4 regions of the Pseudidiomarina terrestris genome follow, and region 3 is predicted to be linked to each of the others. Evidence: predicted binding sites of a transcription regulator. Region 3 holds the regulator's gene; each other region holds the start of a gene.
The links. Region 3 encodes sigma-54, which starts transcription at its own class of promoters, with help from an activator protein. Its sites were predicted from a motif close to GTTGGCACGNNNNTNGNNT; they were not measured.

Region 1 (4,740 bases), on a different contig from region 3:
CTCTTTCCCCATTTGCGCAAAAATACCGAATAAGGTGTCGGCTTCTGCTTGGTTGGTGCCGGAGAAGTCCCACTCAGTAAAGTCATAATCGCTATGCGCACTAAAGAAGCGCCAGGAGATCACGCCGGATGAATCAATAAAGTGTTCGACAAAATTGTTCGGCTCGGTCACTTCCATGCTGTTGAAGGTGGGCGGTGGTAAATCATTAAGGCCCTCAAAGCTGCGGCCCTGTAGTAGCTCTGTCAGGCTGCGCTCAATAGCAACTGCCATGCTGGGATGCGCGCCAAATGAAGCAAACACGCCGCCGGTGCGGGGGTTCATCAGGGTCACACAAGCGACAGGGAACTGACCGCCCAGCGAAGCATCTTTAACCAGCACGGGGTAGCCCTGGGCTTCAAGAGCTTGCACACCTTCGACCAGATGCGGGTACTTGGCCAGTACCGTGTCCGGCACATCAGGTAGGGCAATCTCTTGCTCAATGATTTGTTTTTTGACCGCTCGTTCAAAGATCTCGGACAAACACTGGACCTGCGCTTCAGGAAAGGTATTTCCCGCGCTCATACCGTTGCTCAGGTAGAGGTTCTCAATCAAATTCGAAGGGAAATACACAGTTTCGCCATCGGAGCGACGCACGAAAGGCAGGGCACAAATGCCGCGTTCCACATTGCCGGAATTGGTGTCAATCAGGTGCGATCCGCATAGCTCGCCCTCTGGGTCGTAAAATGCCCGGCAGTGCTCATCCAGCACTCCGTCGGGCAGGCTATCGTCAGCACCGGGTTTAAACCATTTTTCATTCGGGTAATGCACAAACTCCGCGTTGGCGAGCTCTTCGCCAAAATACTGATCATTGTAGAAGAAGTTGCAGCTCAGACGTTCAATGAACTCACCAAGCGCGGACGCCAGCGCCGCTTCCTTCGTGGCGCCTTTGCCATTGGTGAAGCACATGGGCGAAGCCGCATCACGAATATGCAAAGACCAGACATGAGGCACAATATTGCGCCACGAGGCGATTTCAATTTTCATGCCCAGGTCAGCAAGAATCTGCGTCATATTAGCGATAGTCTGCTCCAGTGGCAGATCTTTACCTTCAATATAGGTCAGTGCGTTGCCATCTGGTGCACCCATCAGCAGAGCCTGAGCATCTTCATCAAGGTTCTCAACCACTTCAATCTGGAATTCGGGTCCCGTTTGCACCACTTTTTTAACCGTACAGCGCTCGATTGAGCGCAGAATACCTTGCCGGTCTTTGTCAGAAATATCGTCTGGCAGCTCGACCTGGATCTTGAAGATCTGGTTGTAACGATTTTCCGGGTCGACAATATTATTTTGTGAAAGACGAATGTTGTCGGTAGCGATATCGCGCGAGACGCAATAGACCTTTACGAAGTAGGCGGCGCATAGCGCTGATGAGGCCAGGAAATAGTCGAACGGACTCGGCGCCGAGCCGTCGCCTTTGTAACGGATAGGCTGATCGGTGATGACCGTGAAGTCGTCAAATTTAGCCTCGAGACGCAAGTTGTCGAGAAAGTTTACTTTTATTTCCATGGCGGGCTACCGGGGTTACGAATGAGGGTATGCCCGCTATTATCCCTGATAAGCTACTGCTTTTCCATGCCGAAGGTTTCCCGCATGCTGTTGGCAAAGGCGACCAGTTTTTCTTTCATGGTGCGCTTCACGGAAACTTCTACCGAGCCAAGCAGCGTCCAGCCGGTGATGGTAATTTGCGGAGCCTGGCGGCTGCCCATCGATGGCGCATGGTTTTCTGCAGAGCCGATGATATTAAACATGCGGCTGGTGACATTTACATTCTCAGGGACAAAGACTTCCAGGCTGCCGAGGACATTAGATACGTGAATTTCTACATGCTGGTGCTGAAAAACAGCGTCGGTGAAGTCGATCTTAGCCGAGCCCAAAACATCCACAACGACAATCTTTTTAGGCACCAGCCATTGCCCTTCACGAACATTGGAACCCAGAATGCTAATGAGTTTATCGTCAGTCTCGCCATGCTCTGATTTTGTGTTGGCCGCGGCGTAATTTGGGGTAAACGAACGCTCTTTAGAATCGTCGTAGCCGGGGTCAGCTTCTAACGGCAAGTCAGCAACGAGCTCAACCAGCTGTTGATTGGAGTCCATGGCCATAGCTTCATCAAGACGTCGTTCAAAAGCTTCGGCGGAAATAATCGCGCGACTATAATTGACGATAAGCTTATCGACGGTTTCTTCGCGGACTTGTTCAAGCGGACGGTCTTCGAGTTTAACAGGCATTAGTCTTCCTTATTGTGCGAACCCTGCCGATAATTATGCAATATTAAGGCCAAAATATAAGCCATTGTAAGTCAACGTTTTTATCTTGGTCCGCATAGATACGGTTGGTTAATTTAACCAAATGCATTCAAAAGTCATCAGTTTTTAACGCGATTCGTTACGAGCGCAATGACTGCAAGAATCTTAGTCGACCATCATTAATGTTGCTACTCGTTATCGGCATAGCCGCTACCGATGGCACTGAAGGGGAGCTTTAGCCCCAGTTGCGGAAATTGTAATGCAATCCAGGCCGGAAAAGTGTTGCTGTTGGGGCCAGGAACCGCGCGGTATTCATTTGCCCAGGGGTAACGGGTTGATGCTTCCGCAATTTGTGGGATCAGCTCAGCCGCCTCTATACCGGTGAGCGACAGCAGCTTCTCAGGACGTGCGCCATACCAGTAGCGATCGGGAGTTTTAGTTTGGTAGACGCGCAGTGCAGGCTCGCCATTATCAACCCGCCAACCGACCACCTCATAAACCGTATACTCAGTCGCGTTCTCGGGTTTTACCGCCAGCCAGGTATGAACCGCAAACCAGCCGCGCCAACCAAAGGCATCAGCGGCATAGGCCTCAATAATGGCCTGATTCTGTAGCTGCGGATCAGCGGCCAAGCCCGCCGACTCCCGCGATGCATCGCGCCAATCACTTGAAGAACAAGCACTGATCACGAGCAATAAAGTGAGAATAACAACTGATTTTTTCATAGCGCCGTGCCTTTCCTTATATTTAGTTACAACATTAAACTTAAAAAACTATGATAAGAAGGATCAATTTTGTTATCTTCTCGTTACTTTTAACATCAAGATATGGATCAATGAGTATGAGCAAGAAGGGCGCATTTATCGGGATTGTCGTGGTTGCTGCAGGGCTATCGGTCACTCCTTATTTCATCGGAACGCAAACAGAGTCAGCGATTAAAGATTACGTGGCCCTTTTTGATGAATCTCAGCATTTATATCAAGCGCGGGTGGTCAGCTACGAGCGCGACTGGTTGAGCGCAAATGCTGTGATCGAGGTTGGTATTGATACGCGTGCTCTGGGGCTCGAAGACGGGGCAACCGGTGAGGTGGTGACCACCGAGTTCGAACTTTCCCTGCAACACGGTCCGTTATTGACAGATCAGGGACTGGCAATTGGGCTTGCGTCGTGGCAGGTCAGCAATGATGGTCAGGGCCTGCAAGATTATGTGCAGTGGGATAGCAGCCGTTTACTTTACCTGCAGCAAGGTACCGTCAATCTGGCTGGCAATGCCAGTTATCGCGACAGTATTCCGCAGTTGAGTAATACCGAGCGTACCGGCGAAGTACGTTTTGAACTGGCAGAATACGGTGGTCAGGGGCAGTACGACGGTAAAACGTTAAGATACGAAGGCGCTTTTTCAGAGTTTAATCTAGGGGTCGAGTCGTTGCAGGTTGAACTGCAAAATGCACAGTTAAGTGGCCTTGCTGAAGCATCGCTGCAAACCCTGTTACGCGGTCAGTTTTACGAAGGGCACGGCAGTATGACTCTGGATGCCATGACAGTGACGACCGCAGAAGCCGGCGAAGTGATGGGGGCCGACAAGGTCTCTATGGACTACGTCGTGTCCATCAGTGAGGCAAGTGCGACCGGAAACGAGCTCGTGCAGATGGCCATGGACTACGGGTTTGATACTCTACGGGTGAATGGCGTCGAGACCAATGACCTGCGTATGAACACTGCCATGAACGCTATCGATAAGGGATTTATGGATGCCTATCTGCAACTGCTGCAAAGCGATGCTGGCACAGATCCCGAGCAGCTCCAGGCAGCTCTCGAAGAGTTGTTCGAGCAGCAGGGACTGGCGTTGTTACAGGCCGAGCCAGAGCTGACGATCACTAACTTTAGTGGCAGCTTGCCCGAAGGTCAGTTTGTTGCCAGCGCCTCGCTGTCGGTTGCTGGTGTCCGTGCCTTACCACAAGCCATGGACGATGATGCGTTCTGGCGTGAACACATGCGCGCCAGTACCCACCTGAATGTAGAAAAACCGCTGTTGCAGTGGGCAACCCAAATGTATGTGCAGATGAGCCTGGTTAATGCCGGACAAGCGCGCGAATTGACCGTTGAACAACTGCAACAGATTGCAGCCCAGCAAGCCGCGATGATGATCCAAAGCTTTGTGCAGCAGGGTGTATTACGCGAGGAAGATGGTTCTTACGTATTGGATCTGCAGGTTGCCGCTGGGGTATTAGATATGAATGGCCAACAAGTGCCCTTAACGCAAGCTATGGGCGGCATGTAACAGGCGTACAGTCGTTACAGAAAACCTTGGTTACAATTGTTTACCACGCGGCAATGTTGTTGCGCTGCAGCCAGTGCTATGTTGTGCGCGTGGTCATTATCCGTTCTTTTAAACAGGTCATCAGCTATGTTACGCACATCATTTCCGGGTCTCACGTTAGCAATCTTGCTCGCC
Region 2 (4,740 bases), 1.1 Mb from region 3:
GCACTCGGTACAATGGCCGAATACAATTCCGGCCACATCATCAAGATGACCGGCAAGTTGCAGCTGCGATAAGAAGCGATCGATGCGATAAATATTCTCGCCGACATCTTCAAGCATCAGAATCTTGCCGCTTAAGTCCGGAAAATAAGGCGTGCCACACAAGCTGGTGAGCACCGTCAAATTACCACCAACCAGCACACCTTGCGCTTTACCACTGTTCACTGTCGTGGTGCGGTTGGTCATCATGGTCAGGGTTTCTTCTTTTTCTTTGTAATTGCGCATGGTTGTGGCCTTGCCTGCCATGATCACGTCTTTGAATTGCTCGGACTGAAAGTCGGCCCAATAGGAATAGCCGTTCGGACCATGAAAAGAGACCATGCCGGTTTTTACATAAAGCGCATTCATCAGTGAAGTGATATCGCTGTAGCCCAGCAGTACTTTGTTATTTTGCTTAATCATATCGTAATCAAGCAACGGCAGAATACGGTTACAGCCCCAGCCACCGCGAACGGCGATAACCGCATCGACGCTATCATCGGCAAAGGCTTTATTCACGTCCTCCGCGCGCTCTTGGTCCGTACCTGAAAGGTAACCATGGCGGCCGAACACGTAGTCACCAAGTTGCACCTTGAAGCCGAGTTTTTCGAAGGTTTCTTTGGCAATGATGACATGATGGCGGTCTTGCACGGCGCTGGCTGGTGCAACCATGCGCACAGTATCGCCGGCTTTCAAAGCTTTGGGCAAGCGACCGGCATTCAAGGCCGACGAGCCGGCGGCAAAAGGCGACGCGGCAAGCTGTGCAGGAGACATAAATTGTGTTGCAACCGCTCCAGCGGCCAGAGTTTTCATGAAAGATCTGCGATCCATGACAAGGTTACCTTTTATTAGTCTTAGATTTGGGTCTGTTGAACTTGTGATGGTTGACGCAGTTTGGCGTCAACGGCTACTCTCAATCCTAGTAATAATTTATTAGTAATTGAACCCTGAGAAGCAATAAAAAATGAAAAAACTTAGTTTACCCCTTATTTTCAGCGGCTTTATTGCGGCTTCCGTCATGTCCGCAACTACGCTGGCGCATGATCCAAAAGCTCACAACGAGCACAATCATAGCCATCATCATGATGTTAAGCTCGTCGCCGGATTAGACAAACAGCAAATTCGTTTTGCTGATATCGAGCCCTTTATTGAGCAGATCAAGCAAAACGATCTGTTTCGCACTGAGCAGGTCGGCAGCTCTTATCAGGGTCGGCCGATTTACCGGATCAGTGTCGGCGAAGGCGATACCGTCGTGTTCATGTGGTCACAAATGCACGGTGATGAGTCGACAGCGACGCCAGCTTTGTTCGATTTGATGGAAAAAATTGAGAAAGACGAACAGTGGCGCGAAAGCTGGGCCGATGATATCACCCTGCATATGATTCCTATGGTCAATCCGGACGGTGCAGAACTTGCGCAACGGTACAACGTTCAGGGCATTGATGTGAATCGCGACGCCATGGCATTGCAAACGCCAGAGGGGCAGGTATTAATGGCACAGAGCAAAGCCCTGCAACCCGATTTCGGCTTTAACTTGCACGACCAAAGCCGTTATTACGAAGTTGGCAACACCGGAAAAACGGCAACCATTTCAGTACTGGCACCAGCCTATAACCATGCCAAGGATATTAACGATAGTCGTGGCCGCGCGATGAAACTCATCGGCGATCTGGGTGCGGTAACAGAGGCGATGATCCCGGGCCACGTCGGTCGCTATAACGACACGTTCGCGCCGCGAGCTTTCGGTGATAATTTCTCCGCGATGGGGATTAGCACGATTTTAATCGAATCCGGTGCCTACCCGCAGGATCCGAATCGCCAGAAGGCCCGTGCGGTTAATGTGGCGATGTTGATTCGCGCACTCGACAGTATTGCCAATGAGGCCTACGCGGACGTCACGCTGGAGCCTTACCACAAGATTCCGATGAATAATTCGAATAGCTTTAAAGATGTGATCTTCGACGACGTGCAGGTGGTGGACGGTGAACACACTTACCGCATCGATATCGGCATCAACCGCAGCGCAGATGCGCGTCGTAATGGTTCGATTCGAGAAGTTGGTGATTTATCGGTGTTTCCAGCGTTTGAGCGCCATGACGCGCAGAATCTAACCTACAAAGCGGGCAAGGCGTATAGCGTTCCGGCGAAGGGCCTGACGTTGTCACATCATGAATATCTGCAGTTGCTGAAAGAGGGTTTTACCCACTTTGATGGTGACGCCGATAAGCTGAATATCAGCACCCACCTACCGGTATTGGTCAATCCGCGGTCGCTCCCTGGATCACGCCCCCAACAAAGGCAGAATGCCACCTTCCTGTTACAGCAACAGGATGAGGTGGTCGTTGCCGTGTTGGCGGGGGTGGTCATCCAGTTTAATTAATGCTCCCAGGCGGTGACTCACGGTTGCCGCCTTTTTTCTTCTTAGACGTTTTCTTTTCAGTACTCTCTTCAGTACTTTCTTCAGTACTTTCTTCAGTACTTGCTTCGGTCCGTTCGGCACGCTGCTGGACGACGTGGGCCGCTTCATGAGCAGCTGCTGCTGGCTTAGCGTCATCGTCTGCGGTGGTATCGAGCACGCTGTCATCGTCTGAATCCGCATCGATAAAGTCAGGGTTATCATCGTTTTGACCAGCAGAGAGGTTAAGCTTGGGCGTGGTTTTATCCATTCTCTTCATTTTTTTCTTCGGGGGATCTTCGCTTGCTTTGGTCTCAGTTGACTCTTTTGATTGAGTTGCGTCCTGTGTTTGTGCAAGGACGGTTGTGGCGCTTAATGCAAACGCAGCGGTAATAAAAATAGATAGAATTCGGTTCATTTGCTTGCCTCCTTTGGCATGGTGTCACCTTATAGGTTTAGCTCATGTACAAAAATTAACCTAGTCCTGATGGAGTTAAGACTGTGCAAAGCGGCTTTATATTCTTACTCAGCCAACTATAGTTATAGTGGAACAGCAATTTTTTTACTCGAAATGAGGAGGAATCTCATGAAGATAAGAAACGTATTTGCATCGTTAGCCTCAGTGTTCGCGCTAGCTTTCGGTACTGCTGCCGTAGCGACAACGCCAATCGACCTAGCCGCACAGGCGACGGAAGTTGCGACCCAGGACGGTGGTGACCATGTCAGTGATGCGGCGATTAATGCCAAGGTTCAAAGCAAACTGATGGCGCTCGAAAGTGCTGCGCAGGTCACTGTCGAAACGACTGGTGGTGTGGTTACCTTAACCGGCGAAGTCCCCACTCACGACGCTTATATTGAACTTGAACGGCTCGCTCGCGATACTGAAGGTGTAGTAGGTGTGCGTAATCAGTTGAGCGTAAAGGAAGAAGCTAACTGATAGAGCTGGCTGATGAAATTAGCCAACGTAGATTGTGTCCATAAGCCCCATGCTTCTCATGTTGCATGGGGCTTTTTGACAGGGAGATAATGATGAATGCAACTACTGTTTTGGACTTTTGGTTCAGCGAACTGTCCGCGAAAGACTGGTTCAGCAAAAATGATCAGTTAGACAAGCGTATTGCCAATCGCTTTGGCGAGGTGCTTGCAGCTGCAAAGGAAGGGGAATGCTGGCAATGGCGTGAAAGCGCGCGTGGACGCCTGGCGGAGATCATCGTACTCGACCAATTCTCCCGTAATATTTATCGTGACTCCCCAGGCGCTTTTGCACAGGACCCCATGGCCTTGGTGCTTGCCCAGGAAGCTGTTGCAAAGGGAGTCGACAGAGAGTTAAAAGCCACCGAGAAAGCATTTTTATACATGCCGTACATGCATAGTGAATCGTTGGTCATTCATGAACAAGCCTTGCGGCTTTACAAGAAACCCGGCCTTGAGAATAACTATGATTTTGAGGTGAAACATCTGGATATTCTCAAGCGTTTTGGCCGTTATCCCCATCGGAACGCAGCTTTAGGGCGCACCTCCAGCGCTGCAGAGCAAGAATTCCTGGAGCAGCCTGACTCCAGCTTTTAATCCCAAAAAGGGGGGGAGAACCGAGCCGGGCAAACACCGGTCGCGGCTAAGCGCCATGATTAATTCGGCCGCAATCCATCCGATCTCAGTCTGATGCGTTCTTCTATTACTAAGTCTATCAGTGGTTCTAGCAGCGACTCTTTCAACGAAACCCCAGTCTACGTTTAAAAATCACTTAGGCACCAGCTTAGCTATGAGTCTATGGTGGTATTTTAAAATACGAAAAATAATGCACCAGATTTGCGGCATTATTTTGCCCTTGCAGCATAGTTGGTGCAGCAGGGCGTTTTGCATCAAACTCCTAGCTCCTAGCTCCTAGCTCATCTTGAGAGCTTCGGTTTGGTGTCCTGTTGCTCAGTGATTGATGACTTACAGAATGTTACGTTTTTCGGATGTCGGGAATCCAGGCTTATGGGGTAAGCTTAGATTTTAACCAACTGGCATGGGTAACAGGGAGTAACAGGGAGGTGAGTTGTGACAGCGCAGGAAAGCGAAGTCGATCTAACGACTCAAGTTGCGCGTGAATGCGCGCGGCAGCTGGGCTATTTATTGCAACACGAGCGAGCTGGAAATGGATTAGACCAAACTGAACTCGCTGCCCAGGTCGGCGCAATCGTCTACGACAACAAAAATGGGAAGAATTTTATGCATACTGGAACCCCGACTACTGAACAGCCGCTGAAGCTTTATGAAGCATTGATGTTATTGGCGCTTTGTGAAGAGAAGGGCACCATGAATGC
Region 3 (4,740 bases):
GCACAATGGCGACTTTCGCGTCGAACTGTTGTGTGAGTTTGGCTAGTTTGGTGGCAGCACGGGCGTGCAGGCCTAACTTGTTTTTGATGATGACAGATTTACGGGCTTCAGTGGTCATTGGCGGCGGAATCCTTCACGATGGCGAACCTGAACTTTGAATTCATGGTCGGCAAAGCGTTCTGCCAGCTGTTCAGCGATATACACGGAACGGTGCTGACCGCCAGTGCAGCCAATACCAATGGTCAGGTAGCTGCGGTTACTCCGCTGGAAATAAGGTAACCAGGTAGCTAGAAAGGTTTCCACCTGATGCACAAACTTGGTCACCAGAGGCTGTTGGGCAAAGAAATGCTGTACCGCTGGGTCGTTGCCCGTCAGCGGTTTTAATTCTGGCTCCCAATGCGGATTAGGCAGAATACGGGTGTCAAATGCATAGTCCAGATCCGGCGGTAAACCATATTTAAAACCAAAGGACTGGAAGACCACAATGAGTCGTGATGCTGCGCGACCGAGTACGCGCTCGCTGACCTGCTCACTCAGCTGATGAACACTGAGGTCGCTGCTTTCGATACGCCAGGTGGCACGCTCAGCGAGCGGTTCGAGTAACTTTGATTCGGTCTGAAGCGCCTCACTTAAGGGCATTTCATTGCGCGACAGGGGGTGCAACCGGCGTGTTTCACCGAATCGACGCAGTAACACCTGGTCATTGGAGTCGAGGTACAGAATTTCTGGCTTGATGTTGTCAGGAAGAAAATCGAGAGCATCACTCAGGTCGTCATGTGAGCCGGGTAAGTTTCTGACGTCGACACTGACCGCGACGTTCGCATATTGCTCCTGGATAGCATGCACCAGGGTGGGCAATAGCATAATAGGTAAGTTATCGACACAGTAGTAGCCGAGATCTTCTAAAACCCTTAACGCAATGGTCTTCCCTGATCCCGAACGGCCGGTAACGATAATCAGCTGCATAACTTAGCCACTACCGTTGTCGGTAAATAAATCGAACAATTCCTTATCGCTGCTCGCCTCACGCAGTGCGCGGGTGCAGGACTTGTCGTTCAGACGCTGCGCCACAGCCGCAAGAGTCTGTAAATGTTGCTCATGCTCTTCTTCAGGAACCAGCAATGCAAAAACGATATCAACGGGCTGGTTGTCAATGGCGTCGAAATCGATTCCATCAGCAAGGGTCATCAATACCGCGACGGGTTTGTTGGCCGTGCCTAAACGCCCATGGGGAATGGCGACGCCTAGCCCGATACCGGTGCTACCAAGGCGTTCGCGATTGAGCAAGCTCTCGAAAACATCAAAACTTGTGGTTCCGGATAAACGCGGCGCGGCCAGCTGACCGATGAGTTCGAGAACTTTCTTTTTACTTGTGCCCGCGACTGCACAACGGGTGCAGTCCGGGCTTAACAGTGAGGATAAATCCATGATTTAGTGACGTTTCATCTTTTCTTTGTGTTTAATCACTTGACGGTCGAGCTTATTAATTAAGCCATCGATCGCCGCGTACATATCTTCATGTTCTGAATCGGCGTAAATTTCGCCACCACTGACATGCAGCGTAGCTTCCGCTTTTTGGGTTAACTTTTCAACATTTAAAATCACATGGACATTACTAATGTGGTCAAAATGACGCTCTAGCTTCGCAAACTTGGTATTGACGTAATCTCTCAACGCGTCAGTAATCTCAATATGATGACCAGTCAGATTAATTTGCATAACATCTTCCTTCTATTGTCCAAGATTTAAATAAGACGCTTGCGCTGGTTCGAGGGCGGTATTTGGAGCGCCTCCCGATATTTGGCAATCGTCCTTCTAGCAACCTGAATCCCTTGGTCCGACATCAGCTCAGTCAGTTTACTGTCGCTTAGCGGCTTCTTCGGGTTTTCGGCGGCGACTAGCTTTTTCAGCAACGCCCGGATAGCGGTTGAAGAACAGTCCTCACCACCATCAGTGCTGAGTTGGCTCGAGAAAAAGTACTTCAATTCAAACACACCGCGAGGCGTATGCATATACTTTTGGGAAGTTACTCTGGATACGGTGGATTCATGCATTTCGATGGCAGCGGCGATGTCCGCGAGCACCATAGGTTTCATCGCCTCTTCACCAAGCTCAAAAAAGGCCTGTTGGCGTTGCACAATCGAAGTCGCGACTTTTAACAGGGTTTCATTGCGGCTTTCGATACTGCGAATAAACCATTTTGCTTCCTGTAAGTGCTGGCGAATGTAGCTCATATCGTCGCTTTGTTTGGCATCCTGTATTAGTGCTGCGTAACTGCTATTTACTTTTAGTTTAGGCAAACTTTGCGGATTTAGCTCAACTATCCAGCGACTATTTTTTTTGTGCACGACCACATCGGGTATCACGTACGCATCATCGTTTTGCTCAAAGCGGTCGCCGGGATGGGGTTGCAGCTGCTGAACAATAGCAAGCACCTCAGTTAACTGAGTTTCGTTCAATTTCAGATATTTGCACAGCGATCGGTAATCCCGCTGTCCTAGCAATTCCACGTAGTTAGCAACAGCTTTGCGTGCCTGGCTTAAATACGGCATCTGTTCTGGAAATTGTTGCAGTTGCAGCAACAGGCATTCACTGACATCACGGGCGCCAACGCCAACCGGATCAAATTGCTGAATGCGTTTGAGCACCACGGCGACTTCGTCGTCTTCAACAGGTTCTTGCAACTGGGAGTTGAGCCCTTGGGTCAGCTCGTCGACGGATTGGGTCAGATATCCTGCTGCGTTGATGGCGTCGATAATAGCCAGGCCGATCTGTTCATCTACGGGAGAGAAGTGAGAGAGTTGTAACTGCCAGCGCAGGTGGTCATGCAGGGTTTCCTTACCACAGCCAAACACCATGGCGTCATAGTCCGCATCGTTTTGGCCGACTGCGCCCATCAATTCCGCGGTATAATTCTGGTCCCACTCGTGATTGTCATCGCTGAGGGCTTCTTCATCGTGGTCGCGCAGCGGCTCCTCGATCTCATCCTGCTCCAGCAAAGGGTTTTCTTCGAGGGCCTGCTGAACTTCTTGCTGCAATTCGAAGCTGGAAAGCTGAAGCAAGCGGATAGCCTGCTGCAACTGAGGAGTCATCGACAGTTGCTGGCTAAATTTAAGTTGCAAGCCTTGCTTCATAGGGTAACCACCGAAAGTTGCGGTTGATCGTCTACAGCGTAAATTGATCGCCTAGGTAAACGTCTTTTACCTGTTGGTTACTTAAAATAGTATGGGCGTCACCTTCGGCAATCAACTCCCCATGGCTAACTATATACGCATGCTCACATACGGATAAGGTTTCACGGACGTTATGGTCAGTGATCAGCACGCCGATGCCGCGTTTACGCAAATGCTCAATAATCTTTTTAATGTCGATAACTGAAATAGGATCAACACCGGCAAAAGGCTCATCGAGCAAAATAAAAGCGGGTTCGGCCGCTAAGGCCCGGGCAATTTCAACCCGGCGGCGTTCGCCTCCAGAGAGGCTCATGCCAAGACTGTTCGCAATGTGGCCAACATGGAACTCTTCCAGTAACGCATCGACTTTTTCTTCGCGCGCATTAGCATCCAGCTCTTTGCGGGTTTCCAGAATCGCCATGATATTGTCGCGCACGGTCAGCTTACGAAAGATCGACGACTCCTGTGGCAGGTAGCCAATACCTTTGCGCGCCCGCTCATGCATCGGCAGCAGGGAGATATCCTGATCATCGAGCAGGATACGTCCTTTGTCATGACCCACGAGTCCGACAATCATATAAAAGGTCGTGGTTTTGCCGGCGCCGTTGGGGCCAAGTAGTCCAATGACCTTACCCGATTCAACGGTCAGGCTGACGTCTTTAACGACCTCACGTTTCTTGTAGGATTTAGCGAGGTGCTCAGCGATTAATTGGCTCATTATCGTTCTTATTTTTAGGCTTGAAAATGGTAGTGACTCGGTCACTTTCGTCGTCGCCACGGCGAGCGCGGAGCTGCTGATTTGCGAAGTCGTAAACGATCTCGTTACCTTGAATCTCGCTGTTCGCCTGGGTGACTTTGACATTACCAAGCAAAGTCAGCGTCTCAGCGTTCTCGTCGTAGCGAATGATTTCCGCCTCAGCACGAATCAAGTTACCGTCCTCCAGCTCCTGCTGGTAGGTCGCGGGTGCGCCTTCGGCGGTAAAGGTACGCACGCCGTTTTCACCCTGTTGTGAAACCTCAAGATGGTCGGCGGTAATACGCAAGGTTCCCTGGGTGATCACTGCATTGTCTTCGAATACGGCAATTTTGTTTTGAATGTCGAACCATTCGCGTTCGGAGTCAACCTTGATGTCTTGTTCAAAGTCCGCTTTTCCCTGAGCTGCAACCGTCGGGCTGAAAAGGGCCGCAGCGAGCAGCACCAGGGCGGCACTGAAAAACTGTTTAGCGATTGCGACTGTAGGTAGTTTGTACATGCTCATTCAATTCCAAGGTCTCGGCGCGGAGGTCAGCAATCATGCCGTTGCCGCGCACTATAAAATTTTTACCAAAAATCGTCACAGGCTGGTCGGTGATCATGGTCTCAGCCAAGGTGTCGATAGTTAAATAACTCGTCTCAACTCGTTCCAGATAATCGTCTGCGGCGAGGTGCGTCACCACGATGTTCCGTTCCAGCACCAGGGTTTTATCATCATAAAAAGAGCCCTGTTCAGCCACCACTTGCCAGGTTTCCTGCTGGCCATCGGGGCGAACCTGATACACTGGGTTATCTAGCTCCGTCAATCCAATT
Region 4 (4,740 bases), on a different contig from region 3:
ATTAAACGTTCAGAAGCAGAAACCAAGTCAGCAGGCGGTATCGTACTGACCGGCTCAGCTGCGGAAAAATCAACCCGTGGTGAAGTCGTTGCAGTAGGTAACGGTCGTATTCTGGACAACGGTGACGTGAAAGCGCTTGACGTAAAAGTCGGCGACAGCGTGTTGTTCAATGAAGGCTATGGCGTCAAAACCCAGAAAATTGATGGCGAAGAGTACCTGATCATGAGCGAGGCAGATATTCTCGCGATCGTTGAAGGTTAAGCTTCCCCTGGAAACAATTTCGAAAGAGGATAACGAATATGTCAGCTAAAGAAGTCAAATTTGGTAATACTGCCCGCCAACGTATGCTGAAAGGCGTGAACGTACTCGCCGACGCGGTCAAAGTCACATTGGGTCCAAAAGGCCGTAACGTTGTTTTAGAAAAATCCTTTGGCGCCCCTGTCATCACCAAAGATGGTGTGTCAGTAGCGAAAGAAATCGAGCTGGAAGACAAGTTCGAGAATATGGGCGCGCAGATGGTCAAAGAAGTTGCGTCTAAAGCGAATGACGAAGCGGGCGATGGTACGACCACCGCGACTGTACTTGCGCAATCCATTGTCAACGAAGGCTTGAAAGCTGTCGCTGCGGGTATGAACCCGATGGATCTGAAACGTGGTATCGATAAAGCCGTTATCAGCGCTGTTGAAGAGCTGAAAAAGCTGTCTCAGCCTTGCGACAACAACAAAGCTATCGCTCAGGTCGGTACTATTTCTGCAAACGCAGATAGCACCATCGGCGAAATCATTGCTAACGCAATGGAAAAAGTGGGTAACGAAGGCGTTATCACTGTTGAAGAAGGCCAGGCTTTACACGACGAACTCGATGTCGTTGAAGGTATGCAGTTCGACCGTGGCTACCTGTCGCCATACTTCATCAACAACCAGGAAAACGGCACTGTCGAACTCGATAGCCCCTATATCCTGTTAGTTGATAAGAAAATTTCAAACATCCGTGAGCTGTTGCCTACCCTTGAAGGCGTGGCGAAATCTGGCAAGCCGTTGTTGATCATCGCTGAAGATGTTGAAGGTGAAGCCTTAGCAACATTGGTTGTGAACAACATGCGCGGCATCGTTAAAGTGTCAGCTGTTAAAGCTCCTGGTTTCGGTGATCGTCGCAAAGCTATGTTACAAGACATCGCTGTGTTGACCGGCGGTACTGTGATTTCAGAAGAAATCGGCATGGAACTGGAAAAAGCACAGTTAGAAGACCTAGGTACCGCGAAGCGTGTTGTTATCAACAAAGATAACACCACCATTGTTGACGGTAACGGCGACGAAGCTGCCATCGAAGGCCGCGTGACTCAGATCAAACAGCAAATCGAAGAAACATCTTCAGATTACGACAAAGAGAAACTGCAAGAACGTCTGGCTAAATTAGCTGGCGGTGTTGCCGTCATCAAAGTCGGTGCTGCCACTGAGATGGAAATGAAAGAGAAGAAAGCGCGCGTTGAAGATGCTCTGCATGCGACTCGTGCAGCCGTTGAAGAAGGCGTGGTTCCTGGCGGTGGTGTTGCCCTGGTACGTGCAGCGAGCATGCTGGCTGACTTACGCGGTGACAACGAAGATCAGAACGTCGGTATCAAGCTGGCATTGCGGGCAATGGAATCACCATTACGTCAAATCGCAATGAACGCTGGTGCTGAAGGTTCAGTGGTTGCCAACAACGTGAAAAACGGTGAAGGCAACTACGGTTACAATGCCGGTAACGACACCTACGGCGACATGCTGGAAATGGGGATTCTGGATCCAACCAAAGTCACCCGTTCAGCGCTGCAGTTCGCAGCATCTGTTGCAGCTCTGATGATCACCACCGAAGCGATGGTTGCAGAGTTACCAAAAGATGAAGCCCCAGCCCCTGACATGGGTGGCATGGGCGGAATGGGCGGCATGATGTAGCCCGCGCTTGATCTAGCGTTAACACGAAAACCTCGGCAGTTTTAAATTGCCGAGGTTTTTTATTGTCTGAACTTTGGGTGCTAGTGCTGACTTGAAAGGGGGTGTTGAATCTCGCCAAAATAGTGTTAAAAGCACTAATAAGCATAGTTTTTGTCCCGACCCAAAGAGTAAGCCTGTCATTAAATTATTGATTTAACATGATTAAATATTGTTGGCACTAGAATTGCTTTAGTTTTTGCAACCACTATTCGTGTAACCAAGAACCAAGGATTAATCATGAAAACTCTTATCGCAGCTGCGTTACTTCTTTCAACCACCAGTGCTTATGCACATAACTCATGCAACGCTGAAGTTGAGGGCGGACTTAAAATACAACAAGATTCGATTCAGTTTTTTGACCAAAAAGAAGCCTTGTTATATGAAATAAAGAACGACAAAAGCCTCTGGATAGATGGTAGTGCGGTACAACTTAACCCAGCTCAACAGGCAGTCGTTACCGAATATTCAGCGCGGATTCATAACGTTGTTCCAGAAGTGAAAATGGTCGTTATTGAAGGTTTAAATTTAGCATCTGATGGCTTCAATATGGCGTTTAATGAGTTGCTAGGGGAAGGGAATACGGCCGCGGACGATTTGAATGAAAAACTAGCGACGATTCGCGCCGAAGTTGATGCCAAGTTTGCTAGCGACCAAGTTATTTACGTAAACCATAACGGCATCGAAGGCGATAACTTTTTGGGTAAAGAATTTGAGCAAGAACTTCAAGCTGCAGTCGAAGACACGGTGCAAAAAGCAATCGGTAGTATCCTCGTTGCAGTGGGCAAAGAAATGATATTTTCCGGTGGTGATAGCCAGGCATTTGAGAAACGTATGGAATCTTTTGGTGCTAAAGTTGAACAGGAAATGGAGTCGCGCGCTGAGCTGATTGAGGCAAAAGCTGATCAATTGTGTCAGTCATTTGCTCAAATCGACAATCTTGAAGAAGCATTAAAAGAACAAGTACAAGATGTGAGTCGCTTTGACTTATTTTCAGTCACAGTCAAGCAAGATTCGCATCACGATGACCAAGCATAAGTCGCGACGGATAGCTTTCTTTATTCATATTGTCACAACTAAAGCGTTGCGTGCATCTTATAGTAGAAGCAGGAATTAGGAGGTGCATGATGAAAAACTTTAATCGAATCACAACTGCATTAGTTGCGACTCTGCTGACGACGTCAGCTTTTGCTGCCGAAGTGAAAGTGAAGTGGGAAGGCGTTGATGATTACCGTGATATTGAAGCGGTGAGTGACATTCAGGAACGCTTTGAGAAACGAGTGATGGAGCGCCTGACAGCGCACTGGCAGGACCTTGGTGAGAAGCTGCCAGAGGATCATAAGTTGGCGATTACCATGACCGACTTGGATCTTGCTGGTCGCATCGAACCGACTTATGGTGTCGGCGGTAGTGGGCATGTAAGGGTTCTTGACAGCTTGTCGTTCCCCACCATGAGTTTTTCGTATAGCTACACTGATGCCAATGGTGAGGTGATTTCCTCGAATGAGGATGTGCGCCTTAAGGACTTAGGTGATGGTTCATCGACCCTGCGTAGCATACACGGTACCAGTAACGATAACCTGTATCGCGAAAAACGCCTGATGACCGAGTGGGTGCAACGGCAGTTTGATGTTCGCTAATTAAACCAGGGTCAGTTCCAGTGGTGTTTTGCTTGGCTCGCCTGCGATTTCACGGACCAGCCGCGGCACCAGGAAACCTGGTAACAATGCACGCAGTTGCGCTGCAATTGCGCAGGCATGGGCGTCAGTCACGGCAAAGTGGCTGGCGCCTTTTACTTTGTCGAGTTGGTGCAGATAGTACGGCAGCACGCGCGCAGCAAATAAGCGTTCACTCAGTTCTGCCAGAGTTGCGGCATCATCATTGATGTCGCGCAACAACACACTCTGATTGAGCACGGTAATGCCAGCATTCACCCAGGCCTGTAAACGTTCCTGCAGCTGCGGGGCGATTTCCCTCGGGTGGTTGGCATGAATCACCAAAATCGCTTGCAGGCGACTAGCGGCCAGTCGTTGCGCCAACGCATCAGTTAAGCGTTCGGGCAGCACTACGGGTAAGCGTGAATGGATACGTATGCGTAGCAACTGCGGTAGCTGCTCCAGCTCGTCCAGCAATCGGGTGAACTGCTCATCCGTTGCCAGCAGTGGGTCACCGCCGCTGACGATGACTTCATTAATGGCAGCGTCCTGACGAATGTAGTTAATGAGTTCCGCCCGTTGCTGTGGACCGAAATGATGATCGGCATAGGGAAAATGACGGCGAAAGCAATAGCGACAATTAATTGCGCAGCCGCCACGCAAGATGACCAGAACACGCGAACGATACTTGTGCAGCAGACCTGGCTGTGAACTCTGCTGCTCAGCCAGAGGGTCGGTGGTAAAACCGGCAGCCTCTTTATATTCATCCTGGTGTGGCATGACCTGCCGCAGCAAAGGGTCATCGCAATCTCCCGGCGTCATTAAGCTCACGAAATGGCGGGTAACTTGCAACGGAAAGAGTTCCCGTGCCGGGCTATGTGCAGCCACCCAATCCGCAGGCAGGCTTAGTGTTTCCGCAAGTTGTCTGGGGTCGCGAATCGACTGGGCAAGCGCCTGTTGCCAGGCCGGGCGAACCGCAATGGAAGCTGTGTCAGTCACAAAGCACTCTTAAAATTCGTTAGTTAGACGTATTATTTTACCTGAAAATAAAGTTGTTATGGTTTATTATTGCGCGCGAAATCGCTAAACCTGTTGGATGAAGAGGAAACTATGGC

Region 1: the regulator sigma-54 is predicted to act here: its motif matches at 2,303-2,321, upstream of J6J28_RS10190 (LiaF domain-containing protein).
Region 2: the regulator sigma-54 is predicted to act here: its motif matches at 2,862-2,880, upstream of J6J28_RS06510 (BON domain-containing protein).
Region 4: the regulator sigma-54 is predicted to act here: its motif matches at 2,145-2,163, upstream of J6J28_RS08560 (DUF2884 family protein).

The regions. Positions count from the first base shown of each region.
Region 1 covers NZ_JAGGJE010000004.1:146,742-151,481, reverse strand. The annotation lists gene J6J28_RS10195 (OsmC domain/YcaO domain-containing protein) at 1-1,545, opposite strand, end outside; gene J6J28_RS10190 (LiaF domain-containing protein) at 1,599-2,267, opposite strand; gene J6J28_RS10185 (DUF3750 domain-containing protein) at 2,474-3,010, opposite strand; gene J6J28_RS10180 (DUF945 family protein) at 3,127-4,566, shown strand; gene J6J28_RS10175 (tetratricopeptide repeat protein) at 4,693-4,740, shown strand, end outside.
Region 2 covers NZ_JAGGJE010000001.1:1,350,410-1,355,149, reverse strand. The annotation lists gene J6J28_RS06525 (S66 peptidase family protein) at 1-867, opposite strand, end outside; gene J6J28_RS06520 (M14 family metallopeptidase) at 1,001-2,416, shown strand; gene J6J28_RS06515 (hypothetical protein) at 2,409-2,849, opposite strand; gene J6J28_RS06510 (BON domain-containing protein) at 3,018-3,368, shown strand; gene J6J28_RS06505 (DUF924 family protein) at 3,461-4,000, shown strand; gene J6J28_RS06500 (GOLPH3/VPS74 family protein) at 4,475-4,740, shown strand, end outside.
Region 3 covers NZ_JAGGJE010000001.1:221,221-225,960, forward strand. The annotation lists gene J6J28_RS01010 (HPr family phosphocarrier protein) at 1-118, opposite strand, end outside; gene rapZ (RNase adapter RapZ) at 115-966, opposite strand; gene ptsN (PTS IIA-like nitrogen regulatory protein PtsN) at 970-1,428, opposite strand; gene hpf (ribosome hibernation promoting factor) at 1,432-1,719, opposite strand; gene J6J28_RS01030 (RNA polymerase factor sigma-54) at 1,746-3,134, opposite strand; gene lptB (LPS export ABC transporter ATP-binding protein) at 3,166-3,891, opposite strand; gene lptA (lipopolysaccharide transport periplasmic protein LptA) at 3,872-4,426, opposite strand; gene lptC (LPS export ABC transporter periplasmic protein LptC) at 4,395-4,740, opposite strand, start outside.
Region 4 covers NZ_JAGGJE010000003.1:5,139-9,878, reverse strand. The annotation lists gene J6J28_RS08570 (co-chaperone GroES) at 1-261, shown strand, start outside; gene groL (chaperonin GroEL) at 300-1,934, shown strand; gene J6J28_RS08560 (DUF2884 family protein) at 2,211-3,008, shown strand; gene J6J28_RS08555 (DUF3016 domain-containing protein) at 3,095-3,610, shown strand; gene epmB (EF-P beta-lysylation protein EpmB) at 3,611-4,624, opposite strand; gene efp (elongation factor P) at 4,736-4,740, shown strand, end outside.